Regions from separate parts of the Sphingomonas sp. PAMC 26617 genome, predicted to be linked through region 1. Evidence: riboswitches for the same ligand, from Rfam matches in the RefSeq annotation. Region 1 holds a riboswitch; the other holds the start of a gene.
The links. A riboswitch is a leader RNA that binds a small molecule or an ion and turns the genes downstream of it on or off. The one in region 1 is predicted to bind cobalamin.
Positions count from the first base shown of each region.

Region 2: another riboswitch for cobalamin. It lies ahead of cobW (cobalamin biosynthesis protein CobW); the one in region 1 lies ahead of RH91_RS06205 (TonB-dependent receptor plug domain-containing protein).

Region 1 covers NZ_JH594425.1:1,422,873-1,430,702, reverse strand. Annotated here, with positions in the region: gene RH91_RS06235 (hypothetical protein) at 1-748, shown strand, start outside; gene RH91_RS06230 (hypothetical protein) at 838-1,341, opposite strand; gene RH91_RS06225 (histidine phosphatase family protein) at 1,338-2,012, opposite strand; gene RH91_RS06220 (outer membrane protein) at 2,161-2,841, shown strand; gene dnaN (DNA polymerase III subunit beta) at 3,013-4,125, shown strand; gene cobU (bifunctional adenosylcobinamide kinase/adenosylcobinamide-phosphate guanylyltransferase) at 4,172-4,693, opposite strand; cobalamin riboswitch at 4,721-4,922, shown strand; gene RH91_RS06205 (TonB-dependent receptor plug domain-containing protein) at 5,055-6,989, shown strand; gene RH91_RS06200 (aminotransferase class I/II-fold pyridoxal phosphate-dependent enzyme) at 6,997-7,830, shown strand, end outside.
Region 2 covers NZ_JH594425.1:3,024,796-3,032,625, reverse strand. Annotated here, with positions in the region: gene RH91_RS13300 (ATP-grasp fold amidoligase family protein) at 78-944, opposite strand; gene RH91_RS13295 (DUF3833 family protein) at 1,089-1,574, opposite strand; gene RH91_RS13290 (hypothetical protein) at 1,793-2,044, shown strand; gene RH91_RS13285 (DsbA family oxidoreductase) at 2,205-2,840, shown strand; cobalamin riboswitch at 2,957-3,190, shown strand; gene cobW (cobalamin biosynthesis protein CobW) at 3,361-4,398, shown strand; gene cobN (cobaltochelatase subunit CobN) at 4,405-7,665, shown strand; gene RH91_RS13270 (cobalamin biosynthesis protein CobG) at 7,662-7,830, shown strand, end outside.

The DNA.
Region 1 (7,830 bases):
CGCGATTGGCTACACGTTGCAGCAACCCCGCGGGGCGTCCCCGTTGACACGCCTCGATCAGGAGTCGGCAGCGCAGGGGTTCGATTTCACGGTGGCGACGCGGCAGTACAAGGCCCGCTACGGCAGCGCGGCGCTCACGGTCGGCACGCAAGTGCAGGGAAGCGGGAGCGCATCCTTTGATACGTCGGTCGGGTCACCCCAAAGCCTTTCCCGCAAGCCGGTCGATCTCGGCTATGATGCCAATGGCGCCGGGATCGGCCTGAGCTATGCCGGCTATGTCACGTGGCAGGATACGACCGACCCCGACAATCGCGTGCTGCGCTATCTGTTGTTCGGTGCGCGGACGCTTGCGAGCGACCTTCCCACTGCGGGGACCGTCATCCTGCGCGGGCAGTCCACCCTCACCTCGACCTTCGTTTATGGCGGCACCGGCGCGACGGCGTCGCTCGCGATCGACTATGGCGCGCGGTCGGTCAGCGGCAGCACCGCTTTCTATCCCGCGTCGCTGGGGGGAACGGGCTCGTCCATCTACGGCCCGCCCGTCACCCCACAGCCGATCACGCTGGTCGGCGTGGTCGATCCGTCGACCGGCCGGGTCAGCGGCACCGCGACCTACACCGCTTCGGGCGTCACGGGCAGCTTCGAAGGCGCGCTGTACGGCCCGCGCGGGACCGAGGTCGCGCTGCTCGTCACGATCACGGCGGCCGACGGAACGGTCTATTACGGCCTCGTCGGCGCGCAGGCGTGAATCACGGTATTTTGCCAATATAACAATAGCTTATATGAGACGCCCGTGCCCGGTCCGTGCAACCTTCGCTGCGTTCGCCGCGCTGCCCGTTACCGGCCGAGACAGGCAATCGCCGCCGCATCGATCGCGGTCGCCGCGCCCTTCAGCGCATAGACGTCCGCGAACGGCCCCCCGGCCTGCCCCAGCGTCTCGACGCTCATGCTCCGGCTGGAGCGGATCGCCGAGACGATCGCGGCGTCGGTCCGCGCATCGGGCGCCCAAGCGTCGGCAGCGGTCGCGGTCAGGTCGAAGCGGCGGTCCCCGACCGACAGCGTGACGCGCGCCTGGCGATCGCGCTCCCGGCTCAGCCGGATGTGGAGCTGGTTCCGCACCCGTCCCGCTCCAGCCTCCCGCCCCGGCCAGCTCGCGATGCTCGCGAACGGCCGCCAGCGCGACGCGCCGCCCGCGCGCACCGGCTCGGCGATCGCGAAGCAGCGGCCCGGCGCGGAGTCGCTGAACGCGCCCCACCGGTCGAACACGCCGAGCGTCTCGCGCGCCCCCGCCCCCGCCGGGAGCGCGGCCAACGCCAGCACCGCCAGCAGCCGCCGGATCACGCGGGCGCATGCCCCGCGCCGCGATGGACCAGCGTCTCGACTCCGCGCTCGATCAGCACGATCGAGCCCTGCGGCAGCCCGGGCAATGCGGGCGCGCCATAGCCCGGCAAGTCCGCGCCTCCGGTCATCACCCCGCGCAGCACCCGGCTGGAGACGCCGTGCATGATGACGAGCCGGTCGCCCGGATCGGCGTCGGTATCCGCGAGCCAGCCCGATACGCGTGCGGCGATCGCGGGATAGTGTTCGCCGCCCGGGGCGGGATGCAACAGCCCGGTCTCGCGATCCACGACCTTCAGCCCTTCCGCCGCGAGATCGGCATAATAGCGCCCCGCCCAGTCGCCGGTGCCGATCTCGACCAGCCGCGAATCGGTGTGTGCGCCGTGCCAATCGAGCTCGAGATGCTCCGCGATCACCGCAAGCGTCTGCAATGCGCGCCCGGTCGGCGAGGCCCACAAGGTCAGTGCGGGCTTGGCGCCCAATTTCTGCCGCAACACCCGCCCCATTTCCTCCGCCTGCGCGAAACCGGCGCGGGTCAGCGGCGTGTGCGGGTGCTCCCCCTGCAGGCGCCCTGCGGCGTTGAAGACGGTTTCGCCGTGCCGCGCAATGTAATCGCGGCCGCCGCGTGGCGACTTCGGGGCGGTTTGCGACAGTATCGGGGCGTTGGAATTCATGGGCGTTCCTTCAACCCCGTGTGGCGCAAAAGCAACGGTTTTCCGTGTTTATCTGAGGTTCATGCAAGGCCTTCGGCGAGCGCCTATCTGAGCCTTCCCCGCTGTTAAGGATTTGGAACCGGCGGGCGAACACCATGGAGTTACCCCAATGCGCAAGATCGTCCTCACCGCCGCCACCGCCGTTCTCGGCCTCGGCATGGCTGCCCCCGCACTGGCCCAGGACGGCCCGCCCACCAATTCCCCCGACCGCGCGTTCAACGGCCCGCGTGCCGGCGTCCTGCTCGGCTATGACAAGCTGCAGCCCGGCAGCACCGACGGATCGAGCATCCGCGGCGACCGCGGTGCCGACGGCCTGACCTATGGCGGCGACATCGGCTATGACATCGACAACGGCGGCCGCTTCGTGTTCGGCGTCGAAGGCGAAGTCACCGGGTCGACCAGCAAGGTCACCAACAACCCGGTCGATGCAGCCGCGCTCGGCTACGGCCGCGTCAAGGCCGGTCGTGACTTCTATGCCGGCGCGCGCGTCGGCTACAAGCTTCAGCCGACCATGCTGCTGTACGTCAAGGGCGGTTACACCAACGCCCGCCTCGATCTGACCGCGAACAACGGCACGGTCACCACCGGCCAGCATTATACGCTGGACGGCTACCGGGTCGGCGCAGGCGTCGAGCAGGCGATCACGGCGCGCACCTATGCCAAGCTCGAATATCGCTATTCGAACTACGGCAACGCACGTCTTGAGTTCGCGAATGGTGCCAACACCAACAACTTCAGCGTCGACACGGACCGTCACCAGGTTCTCGCCGGCGTCGGCTTCCGCTTCTGATTCGGTCGCTTACGACCGGAAACGAGACGGCCCACGGCTGATTAGCTGCGGGAAAGAGGGGTCGGGGCGCTTGCTCCGGCCCCTTTTATGTTTAAGGAAAGGCACACGGCGAATTGCCCCCGGTGCGCACCGGAATGGGCTGAAAATGGGGCGGCGGCCCGGGGGAACGGCATGAAGGCGACGATCGAACGCGCAACCTTGTTGAAGGGGCTCAGCCACGTCCAGTCGGTGGTCGAGCGGCGCAATACCATTCCAATCCTGTCCAACGTGCTGATCGAGGCGACCGCCGAAGGTGGCCTCAAGCTGATGGCGACCGATTTGGATCTCCAGATCAACGAGACGATCGCGGCCGCGGTCGACCAGCCGGGCTCGACCACCGTGTCGGCGCACACCTTGTTCGACATCGCACGCAAACTGCCCGAGGGTAGCCAGGTGTCGCTCAGCGCGGCCGAGGGCAAGATGACGATCATGGCGGGACGCGCCAAGTTCCAGCTCGGCACGCTGCCGCGCGACGATTTCCCGGTGATCGCCGAGGGCGAGCTCCCGGTCAGCTTCGAGCTGCCCGCCGAGACGCTCAAGCAGATCATCGACAAGACGCGCTTCGCGATCTCGACCGAGGAAACGCGCTATTATCTGAACGGCATCTTCTGGCACGTGTCAGAGGATCCGCTCCCCGTGCTCAAGGCCGCCGCAACCGACGGCCACCGTCTTGCGCGCGTGACCATGCCGCGGCCGGATGGCGCGGAGACGATGCCCGACATCATCATCCCGCGGAAGTGCATCGCCGAGCTGCGCAAGCTGCTCGACGAGATCGACGGCTCGGTCGGCGTGTCGATGTCGCCGACCAAGATCCGCTTCGATCTCGGGCAGGCGCTGCTGACGTCCAAGCTGATCGACGGGACCTTCCCGGACTACAGCCGCGTCATCCCGACCGGCAACGACAAGATCCTCAAGATCGACCCGCGCAGCTTCGAGGAAGGCGTCGACCGCGTCTCGACGATCGCGACCGAGAAGACCCGCGCGGTCAAGATGGCGCTCGACCGCGACAAGATCATCCTGTCGGTCAGCTCGCCCGAAAACGGCACCGCCGCCGAGGAAGTCCCGGGCGAATACACCGCGCTCGGGTTCGAGATCGGGTTCAACAGCCGCTATCTGCTCGACATCCTCGGGCAGCTCGATGGCGACACGATCGAGGTCCACCTCGCCGATGCCGCCGCGCCGACGTTGATCCGCGAGAATGACAAGTCGGCGGCGCTGTACGTCCTGATGCCGATGCGCGTCTGAGGACGCGGTCTCGTTCTCCTGCGCCGGCGGGAGAACGAGATCACGTCTAGCGCGTCCCGCCAAAGGGTTGCAGCGGCAACACCAGTCCCGCCGCGACAAAATAGCACGCGTCCACCTGCGCCGCGACCTCCTGGTTGAGCCGCCCCGCGGCGTCGCGGAACCTCCGGCCCAGCGGATGCTCGGGCACGATCCCCAGCCCGACCTCGTTGCTCACGATCATTACCGGCAGCGGCGTTCCGGCGATCGCGGCGAGCAGATCCGCGGTGCGGCGAGCGATGTCATGTTCCCCCAGCATCAGGTTCGACAGCCACAACGTCAGGCAATCGACCAGTACCGCGCCGGCCCCGACCGCGCCAATTGCCTCGGGGAGCGCGAGCGGGCATTCCACCGTCCGCCACCGCGCGCCGCGATCCGCCTGGTGCCGGGCGATGCGATCCGCCATCTCATCGTCGCGGCCTTCCCCGGTCGCAAGATAGGTCAGCGGTCCGTCGCACGCCTCCGCCGCCTGCTGCGCAAGCCGGCTCTTGCCCGACCGTGCGCCGCCCAGGAATAGTGTCGATCGTGCCACGGCTTGCCCTTGTCCAACGCGCGTTCTAGACGCGCAGCTGCGACAGGTTCCCAGAGATGGGATGAAAAGGGAACCCGGAAGCGAGCGCAGGCTCGTCATCCGGGGCTGTCCCCGCAACTGTGACCGGCGAGTCTTGCTCCTTCGTGCGCCACTGGATCTCCGGATCCGGGAAGGCCGGGCAAGATGAGGACCCGGAAGCCAGGAGACCTGCCTGTCGCGGTTGTCCTTCGTCCGGCCGGGGAGTGCCGAGCGATCGAGGGTTTCCTCGCGAGACGACATGGTTGGGGTCGTGCGTCGCGGGAAGTCGTTTTCCGGCATATCGCCATGCGTGGTCCCATGAGCTGTTGCGAAGGGGAACCACGTGAAGACCTGTACCTATCTGATAGTGCTGCCGTGCATAGCGCTTGCCGCGCCCGCGCTGGCGCAGAGCGCGCAGTCCACCACTGGGCTGGAGAAGGCCGCCGATGCCGCGCAGGAGATCGTCGTCACCGCCAACCGCGCGGCACGCCCTGTCGATACCGTCGGCCAGTCGGTCACCGTTCTGGACACCGCCACCATCACGCAGCGCCAGGCGGTGGTCGTGTCCGACCTGCTCCGCCAGACACCCGGCGTCACCGTGGTCCGCAACGGCGGGATCGGCACCACGACCTCGGTCAGCATTCGCGGCGCGGAGAGCGACCAGACCGTCGCGCTGATCGACGGGATCAAGCTCAACGATCCGTCCGCGCCGGGCGGGGGGTTCAACTTCGGCAACCTGCTGATCGGCAATATCGCGCGGATCGAAGTGCTGCGCGGGGCGCAATCGGTGTTGTGGGGCAGCCAGGCGATCGGCGGGGTGGTCAACCTCGTCACCCGCCAGCCGACCGAGAACATCGCGATCATCGCACGTGCCGAGGGCGGCGGCGATGGCACCGGGCAGGGGTTCGCCAACGTCTCGGGCAAGGCCGGGCCGGTGTCGGCGAGCTTCGGCGGCGGGTATTATAGTACCGGTGGGATCTCGGCCTATGCGCCCGGCACCGAACGCGACGGGTTCCGCAGCTATGCCGCCAACGGCAGCCTCGGGATCGCGCTCGCGAGCACCGTCTCGGTTGACCTGCGGGGTTTCTACACCAACAGCCGCACCGATTTCGATGGCTTCCCGCCGCCCGACTACACGTTCGGCGACACGCGTGAATATGGCGATTCCGAACAATGGATCGGCTATGCCGGGCTCAACGCCGCGCTGTTCGACGGGCGCCTGCGCAACCGCATCGGCTATGCGCACACCGATACCGACCGCCGCAATTTCGACCCCGACAGCGACCCGACCGAGACGTTCCGCGGGATCGGCCGCAACGACCGGATCGAATATCAGGGGACGGCGGACATCACCAAGGCGGTGTTCGCGACCTTCGGTGCCGAACGCGAGGTCTCGCGCTTTTCCTCGTCGAGCTATGGCGGCCCGGTCACGCGCGGGCGGGCGCGGTTGTTCAGCGGCTACGGCCAGCTCGCGATCACGCCGATCGCCGGGCTGACCGCGACGGGCGGCGTGCGGCATGACGACCACAACATCTTCGGCGGTGCGACGACGTTTTCGGGAAGCGGGGTCTATTCGCCCAACGCCGGCGCGACCACGCTGCGTGCGAGCTATTCCGAAGGGTTCAAGGCCCCGACGCTGTACCAGCTGCAGAGCGAATATGGGAATGCCGGCCTGACCCCGGAACGCTCGCACGGCTGGGACGCCGGTATCACGCAAAAGGCGCTGGACGGCGCGGTCGAGGCAAGCGCGACGTATTTTCACCGCAACTCGCGCGATCTCATCACCTTCGTATCGTGCGACGGACCATTGACCGGGATCTGCACCGATCGCCCGTTCGGCACTTACGACAATATCGCACGGACCCGCGCGCAGGGGGTGGAACTCACGCTGCTGCTGCGCCCGGTCGCGCCGCTGACGGTCAGCGCGAGCTACACCTATCTCGACGCGACCGATCGCTCGCCCGGTTCCGCCACGTTCGGATACACGCTCGCGCGGCGGCCGGGCCAGAGCATCACCGTCAACGCCGACTATCGCTGGACCTTCGGGCTGACGACCGGCGCGACGCTGACCTCGGTCGGCGACAGTTTCGACGATGCCGCGAACGCGCGACGGCTCGACGGCTATGTGCTCGCGGACCTGCGCGCGTCCTTTCCGGTCACCAGGACGGTCGAAGTGTACGGCCGGATCGAGAACGTGCTCGATACGCACTACCAGACGATCTACCAATATGGGCAACCCGGTCGCGCTGCCTTTGGCGGCATCCGGCTGACCTATTGACCGCCCGATGACACCCCGCGACCTCGCCCTGTTTCACGCCCACGGCGGACGGGTCGAGGCTGCGCGGGCCGCGTTCGGGGGGGCGGACTGGATCGACCTGTCGACCGGGATCGCACCCTGGGCGTGGCCGGTGGCGGGGGTCGATCCGGGTTGGGAGCGGCTGCCCGAGCCGGGGGCGATCGCCGCACTCGAGGCGGCGGCGGCGGCGGCGTTCGGGGTGGCCGATCCGACACAGGTCGTCGCGGTGCCGGGGACCGACCTTGCGATGCGGGTGCTGGCACCGCTACTGGGCGCGAAACGGCCGAGCGTGGTGCGGCCGGGCTATGCGGGGCATCTCGCGGCGTGGCCGGGTGCGGTGGCGGTTTCGGCGGATTCGGTGGATGCAGTGGGTCACGCCCCATCCCTTCCCATTCGTCACCCCGGGCCTGTCCCGGGGTCCACCGTGCCGCGTGATCCACGGCCAGGGGATACGCACCCCGGTGGACCCCGGGCCAAGCCCGGGGTGACGGTGGGAGTTGGAGGTGGCGGCGCGCTCAACGACGCCGACCTGCTGGTGCTCGCCTCGCCCGCCAATCCCGATGGCCGCGTCACCGATCCCGCGCTGCTGCGCACGCTTGCGACGACGATGACCGTCGTCGTGGACGAAGCCTATGCCGACCCCGCCCCCGCCCTCTGCCCGCACGCGAGCGACCGGCTGATCATGCTGCGGTCGTTCGGGAAATTCTACGGGCTCCCCGGCGTGCGGCTCGGCTTCGTCGTTGCCGGTCAGGATCTTGCAACGCGCTTGCGGACGCTGCTCGGCGACTGGCCGGTCTCGTCCGCCGCGGTTGCGATCGGGACG
Region 2 (7,830 bases), 1.6 Mb from region 1:
CACGCCGTTCGCGCTGTGACTGGCCGGATAACGATCGGCGGCGGTGTGCGACCCACCGAAAGACCCTAAAATCGAGTTCATGAAATTCCGAACGGCATCGACGGGGCCTCGTACACCGAACGCGAGGCCGGACCTGACGCCACGGGTGCGCCTGTGAACGGGGCCCCCGTCAGCCAGCATTGGCCGAGCGACACATCCAGCGAAAACGGATCGAACGGGTCCAGCCCGGAACCGGGGTAAAAGGTCATTTCGCCAAACCGCGGCACGCGTCCTACGTCGTAGAAATCGATCCGGACGAAATCGAAGCCGCTTGCCAGGGCTTCCGCGCCTCCGATCATGCGGTCCAAGGCCATCGGCTGCGGCATGTCTTCGCCCAACCCGTCACCCGACAGCCGTCTCCAGCGGCGGTCGAACACCGTCCAGCGATGATTGGTCGCGCGGTCGCTATGAACCTGGATCACCGCGACCCTGCCGTGGAAGACGTACAGCTTGTAATCGATCGGCAACACCGGGGCGACGCCGACGAAGGGTTCGATCAACACCCCGCGCGGCACGTCGCGATATCCCCACTCGTCGAGCCAGTCCCCGTAGGACCGTCGCATCCACGACGCCGCCGAGCGGCGAACCATGGCCCAGTCGTCGGCCTGGCTGCAGACCACCCGCACCTGTTTGCAACCATGGCGCGATTTTACGACGAATGGATAGGAACAGGGCGGTGTCGTCGGCAGGATGTCACCCGACCACAGCGTCGGCGTCACCCAGTCTGGCCCGAGCATGTCGGAGACGAAGCGCTTTACCGTCAGCTTGTCGATCAACCCCGGCATCCGAGGATCGCGGTCGACGAGCTTGCGCTGCTGGACCAGTTCGGTGAACAACCGGGGCGCGGTGAGCGACAACAGGCGTTTGTGTCGCCAAAGGTACGTGAGATGCAGACGCAGCAGCATCGGCAGCGACGCCTTTGGCCGAGCGCCCCACCCCGCGAAGGCGGACGTTGACCTCCCGGTCTCCGCGACCGGTAACGCAGCAGCGATGCCGAGATCACCCGACATCGACGGAGCCTGCTCGCCAGCCCGCAGGCGTCGGAAGGATCACGGCCTGCGCACGATCGTCTCGTCCACGCTGGCGACCGGGACGCCGAATTTCGTCACGACCATGCGGTTGCGCGCGGTCTGGCCGCCCGGTTGCAAGTCGAGCCATTGCTGGGCGTGCAATCCATGCTTCATGGCAAACCGCAAATGCAGGCGGTTACCGGTAACCTCTCCCGTCACCGGACCGACGGCATCGCTCAACGTTCCCGCGTATCGATCCGGCGCGATCCGACGAAGATGCCACGTCCGGTGCGTAGGTTTGCCGACACCCTCGCGAACGTCCTGCTCCAGGTCGATTTGGCCAGCCCCAGGGGCAACGCCATATCCTTCGACGAGCGTTGGCGTATGATGCCGCAGTATCACCGAAAGGCGCCCTTTCCCTTCGGTATGTCCGGCGAAGAACGCGACGGGATCGAACACCGGCACGGGAGCGTGCGTGCGCGCGAGATGCCCCGAGGGCACGCAAGCGCTGAGCGCGATCGACACGGCGAGCAGAGGGACGCTCTTCGCGATACTTTTGGTGGAGCGACGGAACGCCAGAAACACAACCATCGTCGCCAAACCAATGAACGGCAGGACGGTTGTCTAAATTCGCGTTCATAGTGTGGCCGGGAACGGCCCAACGGGAGGACTACCAGTCGGGCGTGCCGCCCCACCCCGATCTTCCACGCCGTCATTTTTCCCGGAACGCAGTATCCAAGATCTTGCTGAACGGTGTCAGCAGACAGCTCAGCACAGACCGTTTGTGTCCCAGAAAATCGATCTGCGCGGTCTATCTCCGTTTCGATACCTCCGATCCGGATCGCCTGCCCCACCTCGTCGAGGCGGGGCTCGTCCGGGACGTGAAGGCCGATATCGACAGCCTCAGCGGCGTGGCGAATTACGTCAATCGCACCTTTTCGCTCTTCTCCCATGCACAGCATCGCCGGCCGAAACGGATGCTCGTGAAGGCGTGACGCAGTCCAGCCGTCGGAATCGCGGCGTGAAATCGGAATGCAGGACGCCTCAGCGCGGACGGCTTGCCGCCTTTCGTCAACGCGCAGGTGTAATCGCCACCCCGTATCCTTATGTCTTGCGCCATCCTCTCTCATCGAACGGTGTTGCGTGTCCAAGCCCATGAAGATCGATTTCGTTTCTGATGTCTCTTGCCCGTGGTGCATCATTGGCCTGCGCGGCCTCGAGGAAGCACTCGCGCGCACGGGGGACCTGGTCAGCGCCGACATCACTTTTCAGCCGTTCGAGCTGAACCCCGGGATGGGCAAGGATGGACAGAATATCAGGGAACACGTTGCCGAAAAATACGGCTCGACACCCGAACAGTCGGCCGCCAGCCGCACGATGATCCGCGATCGCGCGGCCGAACTCGGCTTTTCGATGCAGATGTTGGAGACGAGCCGCATCTACAACACCTTCGATGCCCACCGGTTGCTGCATTGGGCGCATATCGAGGGCAAGCAGGCCGCGTTGAAGAACGCGTTGTTCGTCGCTTATTTCACCGATCAGCAGGATCCGTCCGACCATGACGTGCTGATCGCCACCGCCGCACAGGCCGGGCTCGACCCCGTGCGCGCCGCCGCGATCCTTGCGTCGAGCGAATTCGCGGACGAGGTCCGGACGGCCGAGCAGCTATGGCAGTCGCGCGGGATCAGCGCGGTGCCTGCCGTCGTCATCAACGATCGCTACCTGATCTCGGGGGGGCAGACGCCCGAAGCATTCGAGCGCGCGTTGCGCGAGATCGCCGCGCAGGACTGACATCGGCGCATCCTCGCGCCTTTTGCGGAAGCACGCTCCCTGACGCGATGCGGCGCATTACCGAATTGGCAAGCCGCCCGGCTTCGGCTAGGATTGTCGACGGGCGCCGTTTCACGGTGCCCGTTGATCGCGCCGGTGCCCCGCGAGGGGCTTGAATGGGAATGCGGTGCGGGGGTCCTCCCCCAAATCCGCGGCTGTCCCTGCAACTGTAAGCGGTGAGCGAAAGCGTCATGCTCCCGGCAACGGGAGCGGCCACTGGACTCCGACGGTTTTCGAACCGTCGATCTGGGAAGGCGATGCTCTAGCGATGACCCGCGAGCCAGGAGACCTGCCGGCGATAAGGTCGCTCTTGCCTTGGCCCAGGGGATGGCCGCGGCACGGTTCTCCGTCTGAGCGACGAGCCTATGCGGCTGGGGCTGCATCGGTGCGTGGCTGGGCGGCTTTACGGCGCTCGTCCGTCGTCGCGCGCCGTCCGAAATCGGCCCCTTCCGTTCGTTGCTGTCGCGCCGCGGGGAAGAGCATGTCCGATCTATCGAAGGTTCCCGTCACCATTGTCACCGGCTTCCTTGGCGCCGGAAAGACGACCCTCATCAGCCACCTGATCCGCAACGCCGGTGGGCGGCGGCTCGCGGTGGTGGTCAACGAATTCGGCACATTGGGGGTCGATGGCGACATCCTGAAGGGCTGCGCGATCCCCGATTGCCCGGCCGAGAACATTGTCGAGCTCGCCAACGGGTGCATCTGCTGCACCGTCGCGGACGATTTCATCCCGACCGTCGAGACGCTGCTCGCGATGGAGCCGCGGCCCGACCATATCCTGATCGAGACATCCGGGCTCGCCCTGCCCAAGCCGCTGCTGAAAGCGTTCGACTGGCCCGCGATCCGCTCGCGCATCACGGTCGACGGGGTGATCACGCTGGCGGACGCCGAGGCGGTCGCCGCGGGGCGGTTCGCGCCCGATCTCGCCGCGGTCGACGCGCAACGCGCTGCCGATCCGAGCATCGACCATGAAACCCCGTTGTCCGAAGTGTTCGAGGATCAACTCGCCTGCGCCGACATGGTGCTGCTCACCAAATGCGACCTCGCCGGGCCCGTCGGAATCGCCGCCGCACGCGCGGTCATCGCCGCCGAGACCCCGCGCCCGCTCCCGATCGTCGAGCTGGTCGATGGCATCGTCGACCCGCGCGTCGTGCTCGGGCTCGGCGCTGCGGCGGAGGACGATATCGCTGCCCGCCCGTCGCATCACGATGGCGAGGACGAGCACGAGCATGACGACTTCGACAGCATCGTCGTCGCATGGGGCGAGATCACCGACCCGGACGATCTCGCGCGCCGGATCGAGACGCTCGCGGCGGGCGGCGACGTGCTGCGCGTCAAGGGCTATGCCGCGGTCGCGGGCAAGCCGATGCGGTTGCTCGTCCAGGCGGTGGGCGCGCGGGTGCGCGTGCAATACGACCGACCGTGGCGCGGCGACGAGACGCGCGGCACGCAACTGGTGGTGATCGCCGAGCAAAACCGGCTCGACCCGCCGGCAATCAAGGCAGCGCTGGCGGGCTGATCCGCCATGCACGTCGTCTTCCGCGAAACGCACGGGCTGGAGGAGAGCGCCACGCCGCGCGATCTGGGGCAGGATGCCGCGGATCTCGTCGTACTGTCCTTTTCCGACAGCGACCTCGGCGCGTTCGCGGCGGGATGGCGCGCGGGCGGGCCGGGGATGCCAAGCCTGCGGCTCGCCAATCTCGCCGAGTTGACGCACCCGCTTTCGGTCGACACCTATGTCGAGCGGACGCTGGGAGCCGCAAAGGGAATCCTGATTCGGCTGATCGGCGGGATCGCCTATTGGCCCTACGGCGTGCAGCAGGTCGAAGCGCTCGCCCGACGAGACGGGATCGCGCTGGCGATCATCCCCGCGGATGGCCGCATGGATCCGCGCCTCGATGCCGCATCGACGGTGCCGGTCTCGACGCTGCGACGGCTGACGGAACTGTGCGACATTGGCGGCGCGACGGCGGCGCGCGCGGCGATCGCGCAATTCGCACTGGCAGCCGGGTTGTACGTCAAGCCCGTCCCGGCAGCGCGCGCGATCGCCTCGGTTGGCGGCTGGCAACCGGAGCCCGGTGTGACCTGCCCGGCGGCGTTCGCGCTGACGGCGATCCGACCGCGAGTTCTGCTGGTCTTCTACCGATCCTATCTCATGGCCGCCGATCTCGACCCGATTACGGCGCTGAACGCGGCGTTCGTGGAACGCGGCTACGAGGTCCTCGCGCTGTTCGCGCCGTCGCTCAAGGATCGTTCGGCGGGCCAGTGGCTGGCGCGCTGGGTGTCCGCGCTCGCGCCGGTCGCGATCGTCAACGCAACCGCTTTCTCCGCGCGCGATGCCGCCGGCACAACCCCGCTCGACGCCGCCGGAGTCCCGGTCTTCCAGGTCGCGCTGGCAACGTCCGACCGTGCCGCCTGGGCCGATGCGGCACGCGGTCTATCGCCCGCCGATCTCGCGATGCACGTCGTGCTGCCCGAGGTCGATGGCCGTCTGTTCGCCGGCGTGGCGAGCTTCAAGGACGCTGCCGCGCGCGACGCCGACCTGCAATTCGCCCGCCGCGAACACCGCGCCGAGCCAGAGCGAATCGCGGCGATCGCGGACCGGGTCCACGGCTGGATCGCGCTGGGAGCGAAGCCCGTTGCGGAGCGGCGGCTCGCGATCGTGCTGTCGACCTATCCGGGCAAGACCTACCAGATGGCGCACGCGGTCGGGCTCGATGCGCTCGCGTCGGTCACGGCGATGCTGGGCGACCTGGCGGATGCGGGCTATGCGACGGCATTGCGGAACATCGAGGATCTGCCGGTTGCACTGGCACAGCAGACCATCGGCTGGCCCCTGTCTGCCTATCGTGCGGCGCTCGCGACATTGCCCGCCGCGCTGCAGGCTGATGTGACCGCAGCCTGGGGCGCGCCCGAGGACGACCCAGCGGTTCTCGACGGCGCCTTCCATTTCGCCGCCGTCGCCGCCGGGGACAGTCTCGTCACGCTCCAGCCCGAACGCGGCAGCGCCGCGGTGCGCGCAGACGAGTATCACGATCTCTCGCGATGCCCGCGGCACGGCTATATCGCCTTCTACCTCTGGCTGCGCACGCAGGGGACCGACGCGCTGGTCCATGTCGGCGCGCACGGCACGCTCGAATGGCTGCCGGGCAAGGCGGTTGCGCTGTCGGATGCGTGCTGGCCCGAAGCGCTGACCGGCGCGATGCCCGTCGTCTATCCGTTCATCGTCAACGACCCCGGCGAGGCGGCGCAAGCCAAGCGGCGGATCGGCGCTGTCACGATCGGCCATGTCCCGCCGCCGCTGGTCCGCGCAGACGGTGGCACCGGGCTCGGACGGCTCGAGGCGCTGCTCGACGAATTCTCCAATGCCGACGGGCTCGATCCGGCACGCCGCGATCGGCTGCAGCGCGATATCAGCGACGAAGCGCTCGCACTCGGGCTCGGCGACGTACTCGCGCTCGACCAAGCGCTATCGCACGCGGAGGCGATCACGCGGATCGATGCCTTCGTCTGCGACGTCAAGGACAGCCAATATGGCGATGGGCTCCACGTCTTCGGGCGTGGCGAGCAAGGACCTGCCGAACGTGACGGCCTGCTCGCGGCGCTCGCCGGAAGACGGGTCGCACCCGGGCCATCGGGCTCGCCGTGGCGCGGGCGAAACGATGTGCTGCCGACCGGGCGCAACCTCTACACCACCGATCCGCGCGCGGTGCCGTCGCGGTCGGCGCATGCGCAGGGGGTACGGCTCGCCGACGAACTGATCCGCCGCCATCTGCAGGATCATGGCGACTATCCGCGTGGGCTGGTGGTCGACCTGTGGGGCTCCGCGACGATGCGCACCGCGGGCGAGGAATTCGCGATGGCGCTCCACCTGCTCGGTGCGGAGCCGGTGTGGGACCATCAGTCCGACCGCGTCACCGGGGTCGAGATCCTGCCGCTGATGCGGTTCGACCGGCCGCGGATCGACGTGACGCTGCGCGTCTCGGGGCTGTTCCGCGATGCCTTCCCGACGCTTTGCGCGATGTTCGGCCAGGCGGTGCGCGCGATGGCGGCGCGGGACGAGCCGGCGGATCGCAACCCGTTCGTCGGGTCCACCCCCGGCGCGCGCGTGTTCGGGCCGCGTGCAGGCAGCTATGGCATCGGGCTCGGCGACAGCGCCGACACCTACACGCCCGAAGCGCGACAGGCGGCAGGCGCGGCGTGGCTCGCCGCTTCCGCGCACGCCCTCGACGATGGCGAGGCGCGCGCCGACCCGGCGGGGATCGCGGCGCGCGTCGCCGCCGCGGACGTCTTCGTCCACGTTCAGGACCTGCCCGAGACCGACCTGTTGCTTGCCGCCGACTATGCCGCGCACGAGGCTGCCTTTGCCGCCGCGCAGGCGATCACCGGCGGAAGCGCCGCTCTCTATCACCTCGATGCGACCGACCCGGCCCGTCCGCGTGCGCGCCCGCTCGGGGAGGAGATCGCGCGCGTCGTCCGCGCGCGTGCGGCGCATCCGGGCTGGGTTGCGGGGATGATGCGGCACGGGTTTCGCGGTGCCGCCGAACTCGCCGCCACGCTCGATCATCTTGGCGCGTTCGCGCATCTGGCGGACGTCGTGACGCCGGAGTCGATCGATCTCTATTACGACGCGACGCTCGCGCGCGACGACGTCCGCGCGTTCATGGCGGACACCAATCCGCAGGCGCTGGCGGCGCTGGAGGCGCGGTTCTTCGCGCTCTACGCGGCGGGGCTGTGGCCGACGCGGCGCAATTCCATTCTCGCACATCTGGGCGCAACCGCATGAGCGTGGTGCGCGGCTGGTGCCCGACGGCACATCGCCCGATGGCGGCAGGCGACGGCCTGCTGGTCCGCGTGCGCCCGCGGCTCGCGGACCTCACCCGCACGCAGGCGATCGGCTTGGCCGAGGCGGCGGCAGCGCATGGCAACGGCGCGATCGACGTCACCAACC